2 regions of the Paenibacillus sp. Aloe-11 genome follow, and region 2 is predicted to be linked to the other one. Evidence: riboswitches for the same ligand, from Rfam matches in the RefSeq annotation. Region 2 holds a riboswitch; the other holds the start of a gene.
The links. Region 2 has a riboswitch for FMN ahead of ribE (riboflavin synthase). Riboswitches for the same ligand answer to the same signal wherever they lie in the genome.

Region 1 (3,421 bases), on a different contig from region 2:
ACATTCAATTTTTTCTGAAGGGCATCTTCGTCGGCAGCAATGGAATCAGATTTGATTTCAGTGGCAAGCACGTCCACATCCTTCATAATAGGCGATACATACTGATTGACATTGCTTCGAATCAGATACAGATTCGTGTACACAGAACCGCTCATTTGCTGACTGAGTTGCGTTGTAGCACCTTGATAAGAAAAGTATCCAATAAGTGCACTTGGAATCAATAAGACAGCCAAAAAAGCTACAATCAATCTTGTTCTCATTAAATAAAACTGTCTGAGAAACCTGGTCCACCATGGAACTGTTTGTTTTGCTTTAGTCATAGTTGTTCTCCTCTGTGTCTGATGATCACTACATTGTTTTATTCGACAAAAAGCAGTGGATTTTATAGATGTAATCTATGGCAAACGAAGAATAGTTGCATGTTTTAGACGTTTTTATTTAAAAATAGTTCAAAAGTAGCATATTATGTATTAATACTTATACATAAAAAACCAAATCGGAGACGCAAAAGCATCATCGCGATTTGGCTTAGGGATTTGACTCGGATAAGTGATGAAATGGATATGAACTTACCTGTTAGTTTTTTTGCTGACGTGAAATCATAAACAGTGTAATCCAGATAAGCATAAAACCAGTCAGTTGTGCTATGGTAACAATTTGCTGGAATGCGATCCAGTTAATCACGACACCGACCATAGGAAAGCTCAATTCCGCCATGGTGGCATAAGACGCTTTGGTCGTGCTCAATCCCTTGTAATACAGCAGCAGGCTGAGAAGACCCGGCAGCAGTGCCTGCAATAATAGATTGATAATCACGGCTGCGCCCGCCCATGTACCAGCAGGCATATTCCATGGCGCATGCTCCACAGAGGTGAGAACAATCAGCATGGGGAGCGCCACCATGAAGCGCAGGGAGGTTACCGTCTCATATTTCATCGAGCGAAGCAAATAGCTTCCCATAACTGTCGAGCCGCCCCATAGTACCGCTGCTCCCAATGCCAGCAGACTGCCGACTTGGACAAAATCACGAGCATGCCCGAAGGGGAGTGACCAGCCGAAGGTAAGAAGATACGTCCCTAACAAAGCGATAACAATAAGAATTCCAAAATTACGCGGCAGCATTTCCTTCAAAATAATACGTGCCAGAATAATAGCGACCAACGGCTGCAGTTTTTGGAGTAAAAGAACGGCATTCAAATCACCGTTGCTGAGTGCCATGGTGAAAATCACGCTGGCCAAAGCTGAACCGCCCCACGAGACGAACAAAATAGCAAAAGCTTGGCGGAGCCGTACTGCTTTAAGCTCCTCACGGTGCTTCCACAGGATCGGTGCCAAAGCAATAAAAAGCAGCACGTGCTCCATCAGTACAATTTGGGCTGATGTGAATGATTTTAACAAAATAATACGAAACAGCGGGTCAGCACCCCACAAGGCTGCTCCAATCGCGACTAGCCAAAAACCGCTTTTCATGTGAGAACTGCGATCAAAACCCTTGGAAGTTAGTACAGTTGATGTTTGACTCATATTCAATTAGCTCCTTGCGAATACAGGACCGGTGGCACAAATGGCACAAAAACCCCCGTCCATGGCAAGAGGCCATGCAAGACGGGGGTTGATCAAATAAACTTGCCGCACTCATCCACTTCACGGCATGTTCATGCTTCGATCTTCTTCCATCCGGACTTTACCGTCGGCTTTGGCATCTCACCAAATCAGTCCGTATCCTGTTGCCAGATACAGAGTCGCGGGCTTAGCTCCATGAGCCATACCGCCGGTTGGGAATCACACCCTACCCCGAAGATCCTTATTCCGTTTTTTAATTTCTCCTATAGGATATACCCGTTTTAGAATGAAGTCCAGTGAAAAATGTGTGTACTCATTTTACGAGGTAATATCCTTATACTCAATGCGGCGAATCGCTGCATAGGCGACAAGCATTCCCAGCACAGAAAAGCCAATTTGCACGAGGGCAAAGGAGCTAAGCGTAGGGCCGTTATTATTGGAGAAAAGCAATGCTACAATCAGGATGGAGGTCACAATGGTTGTGGGTACAGAATATTTTCGCATTCCCATATACAGCGGAACCAATCCCATAAAGCTGGCGGCAACGGCATTCATCAGCGTCCGTACTGATTGCTGGCCCAACACAGCAAGCGTAAGCTGATCGGGTACAATAACGACAAATTGATTAAGCAGATGAATGGCAGCTGTAATGACAATTTCCGATATCATAATGGACAGGAACGTAAACAGTAGCACGACCAAGAGTTTGGCAATCATCAGCTTTTTACGGTGGATCGGGTACATGAACAAGATGGTAATTGATTTGGACTTGAATTCGTCTACAATAAAGCGGCACAGCAGAACAGAGGCAAATACGATAAAAGTGGCCCTGACCAAATTGTCCATGAGATCCAGAATCTGAGTGTACTGTGCAAATTCGTGTATACCTTCACTTTGGGTGGTCTTCGCAATGAGGCAGGTAAGCCCAAGAATGCAGACATTGGCGATCAGGGCTGAACGGATATATCCTGCCAGATGGAATTTTTTCAATTCTAGCTGCATCAATTTAAGCATGGAGATCACCTCCATTTAGCAGACGCAAAAAGTAATCTTCCAGCGTACTGTTTTTCTGATGAATGGAATCCACCTCTACATCATTGATAATGAGGGTTTTTGTAATTTGCTTTTGCGGTACACTTGTATCGTAAATACGTACACATTGCTCGTTCAGTACCCGAATATTATTCAGATTCAGATGATGCGAGAGGACGTAGACTGCCTTTTTGCAATCATTGGTTGAAAATTCGATGTATTCGGTATTGGTTTCCCGCACCTGTTCCATCGACACTTCCTCAATCAGCCGCCCGTGATTAATGACGCCCACCGTATCTGCAATCTGCTCAATTTCCGCTAAAATATGACTGGACACAAGCAGGGTCATCCCGTATTCCTTGCACAGCATGTGGAATAACTGGCGGATTTCCTTGATTCCTACCGGATCCAGACCATTAATCGGTTCATCTAAAATCAGCAGCTCCGGCTTGGTCGCGATGGCTCGGGCGATCCCGAGACGCTGCTTCATCCCCAAGGAAAAGTCCTTTACCGGCTTGTCACCCGCGTTGCGCAAGTTCACTAGCTCCAGTGCATCCCGAACAGCCTGCTTGTTATAATAGCCCATGTATTCACAGTGCAGCTCCAGATTTTGCTGGGCCGTCAGCCTGTCATAAAAAATCGGATATTCGATAATCGAACCCATCCGTCCGAGCAGATGGTACGATTTTGGCGTCAATTTTTCACCGAACAATTCAATCTCACCCGATGTCGGCTTGAGCAGGTTGGTGATCATTTTCATTATCGTTGTTTTGCCCGCCCCATTGGGACCGAGAAAGCCATAGGTTTCCCCCTTTCGGACATTCAT
Region 2 (3,421 bases):
TTGAACTGGAAGTCGGAAGATCGGCTGGGAACCAGCATTGTGGAGGCTGCTGTTGAGTCTTGCTTCTTCCCATTGTACGAAATTGAGCAGGGCAATACGACGATTACGTACAACCCGGAAGACAAGGGGAAACGGATTCCAGCCGCTGAATGGTTGAAATTAATGGGGAAAACGAAGCATCTGCTTAAGGAGGAAGCGACGTTGGCCACCTTTGAGCAGGAAATTGAACGCCGCTGGACCATTCTGAAAAAGAAACATGAAATTTCGGAGCTATAATTCGGTTTTTCCAAAAAGATTCTTTGCGCTTGCTGCGTGAAGAATCTTTTTTGTCGTTTATGGGATGAAGCATAAAAAAACAGGTAATGATTTCCGATATAGGAGTGGAGGCCTATATGAAATTGATTAAATAACAGTCTTCTTCTGAATTTTTAGATGCAATGAGGTGCAGGTATGATTAAACTGAATACAGTTGAAATAATCGAAATTATAAAAAAGCAAATCCCTAAGGTCATGAACATCAAGCCCGTGGAGCTGAAATTTACAGATGATTTTGGACGGGCATCACTGGCGGGAACGGAGCATAAATTTACGCTGACGAATCAGCATTATTCCGCCAAGGTGATGGATTGCGTGTTGGAAACACAGGTGCGTCCGATATTAATGTGTGAAATTATTTATTTTCTAAAATGTGAGTTTATTGATGGACATGTTGAAGTACGGCTGGATTATGACGCATCCTCTGAAGGAAGCCACGGACCCACAGCTTCGGCGGTTATTACCTTTGACCATGCTACACAGCTCGGCTTGGAAGAACTGGCTGATCTGATTGATCTGGCGCTTCATATGAATGATAAAACCTGGTTTGAAGAACTCTCCAGCCAATATGTTAAAACAAAAGCAGGGGCGTCTATCCGATAACTTGCTTTTTTTAGAAGTTGGTGCTAATATACGTAACAAGTTTACTGTTAATTCAATTGAATAAGAGCAAGATCCTTCGGGGCGGGGCGAAATTCCCCACCGGCGGTGATGACGTGCTTGTGGATCGCTTTTTATGATCATAGCACGGCTTAGTCCGTGACCCGGATGCTGAACGATCAGCAGAAGGTGGACCTGGTGCAATTCCGGGACCGACAGTATAGTCTGGATGGGAGAAGGATACGGAGCGCATGTGCATGACGTGACATGTGCCGATTATTAGCATACGTAAATGTACGTACGGCTTATTTCGTTGTAGGGCGGCATCGGGGGACAGCTTTTTAGTTTTCTTTTCGGTAGGTCTTCTAGCGTATTAGGTTGTATCGTAGTCATGCTTTTTATTGGCATACGTATTATTCGTGAGATTTCAACATGCATATGGACTGCGCTTGTATACTGTAGATTTGACTCTCATCACCCCCATGACGGATAGATTCCGTACTGGGGGTTTTTTGCGCTTACGACAGATGAATTAGGGATAAACTGAAACGAGATGGAAAGGAGTGAGGGCATGTTTACCGGGTTGGTCGAGGAAGTGGGGCGCATTCAAACGATTTCCAAAAGCGGAGAAGCGATGGTACTGGGGATTGAGGGCTCCGTCGTCTTGGGCGACTTGAAAATAGGAGACAGTGTTTCCGTGAATGGTGTTTGTCTGACGGCCATACAGATCGGTGTTAAGGATTTTAAGGTTGATGTCATGCCGGAAACCTTTCGCAGCAGCAATCTGAAAGAACTCAAATCCGGTAGCCGGGTCAATCTGGAGCGGGCGATGGCAGCAAGTGGAAGGTTCGGAGGTCATATTGTGCAGGGGCATGTAGACGGAACAGGCACGATTCGCCGGGTGACTTCAGACCAGAATGCGGTTGTGTTCGAAGTTGCACCTTCTAATCAAGCATTATTCAAATATATTCTTCTCAAGGGTTCGATCACACTGGATGGCATCAGCCTCACAGTCGCGCAGCGTACGGGAGATACCTTTGCCGTATCCATTATCCCCCATACCTTATCCGAGACAGCCTTACAAGCCAAACGTGAGGGTGACACCGTCAATATTGAATGCGACATACTGGGCAAGTATGTGGAACAGCTTTTGAATTACAGAGGCTCAGCGGCGACGGAGGGAGCAGAAAAAGCTCCTATAAGTCTGGACTATCTGGCGAGGCACGGCTTTGCTTGATCTGGAATGGTAATTCTGCCAGAGGAGTACTTATGCCACAAAAACTAAGGAGGACAGCACTATGGATAGAGGGAGTCAAACAAGTGCAACGGCTAACATAATGGAGCATGACGAGGGGGAACTGGACGAAGAGATTCGTCTGGATTCCATCGAAGAAGCGCTGGAGGATTTGAAGAACGGTAAAGTCGTTATCGTCGTGGATGATGAACGGCGCGAAAATGAAGGTGATTTTGTTGCGTTGGCTGAAAAGGCAACTCCGGAGGTCATTAATTTCATGATCACTGAAGGTCGTGGACTGGTCTGCGTGCCGATAACACAGCAAAGAGCCGAGGCGTTGGAACTGCATCCAATGGTGGAGCAGAATACAGATTTCCACGGCACAGCCTTTACCGTGTCGGTTGATCATATGGAGACAATAACAGGTATTTCGGCAGCCGAGCGTTCCTTGACTGTACGCGCCTTGGCTGACGATACAGTCGTAGGAAGCGATTTTCGCAAGCCTGGCCACATGTTTCCGCTGATTGCCCGTGATGGCGGTGTTTTGCAGCGTGCAGGTCATACGGAAGCGGCAGTCGATCTGGCCCGACTCAGCGGCTTCAAGCCCGCCGGAGTCATTTGTGAAATTATAAAGGAAGACGGCACCATGGCCCGACTGCCTGATTTGGCCGTGTTCGCCAAGCATCATCAGCTGAAGCTGATCAGTATTCAGGATTTAATTGACTATCGTCGTCGTTTGTCATTGTAAAAATCATTTTAAAAAAGAGAGGTTGATAAGCATGGCACGTTTTCTGGAAGGTAATCTTGTATCGGATGGTTTAAAATATGGTATTGTGGTAGGAAGATTCAACGAGTTTATTACAAGCAAGCTGTTAAGTGGTGCAATTGACGCACTTCAACGACACGGTGTACAGGAAGATGAAATTGATGTGGCCTGGGTTCCTGGTGCTTTTGAAATTTCACTGATTGCGCAAAAAATGGCGGCAAGCGGCAAATATGATGCTGTTATTACGCTGGGGACCGTGATCCGTGGTTCTACTTCGCATTATGATATTGTCTGCAACGAAGTGGCAAAGGGAGTGGCGGCAATCAATCTGAAAACGGGCGTACCCGTTATTTTTGGTGTGGTGACTACAGAAAATATTGAGCAGGCTATTGAGCGTGCAGGCACGAAGGCTGGTAATAAGGGTTGGGATTCTGCGCTGGCGGCGATTGAAATGGCGAACCTGGGCAAGCAATTTTAATGATATAAGCAACTAGATAAGGACGGCG

Region 1: another riboswitch for FMN. It lies ahead of WG8_RS06365 (DMT family transporter); the one in region 2 lies ahead of ribE (riboflavin synthase).

Annotation. Positions count from the first base shown of each region.
Region 1 is NZ_JH601050.1:60,479-63,899, forward strand. It holds gene WG8_RS06360 (methyl-accepting chemotaxis protein) at 1-320, opposite strand, end outside; gene WG8_RS06365 (DMT family transporter) at 577-1,524, opposite strand; FMN riboswitch at 1,662-1,806, opposite strand; gene WG8_RS06370 (ABC transporter permease) at 1,882-2,577, opposite strand; gene WG8_RS06375 (ABC transporter ATP-binding protein) at 2,570-3,421, opposite strand, start outside.
Region 2 is NZ_JH601056.1:130,888-134,308, reverse strand. It holds partial or broken gene WG8_RS14105 (thiamine pyrophosphate-dependent enzyme) at 1-276, shown strand, start outside; gene WG8_RS14100 (IDEAL domain-containing protein) at 451-918, shown strand; FMN riboswitch at 987-1,160, shown strand; gene ribE (riboflavin synthase) at 1,487-2,152, shown strand; gene ribB (3,4-dihydroxy-2-butanone-4-phosphate synthase) at 2,214-2,897, shown strand; gene ribH (6,7-dimethyl-8-ribityllumazine synthase) at 2,929-3,393, shown strand.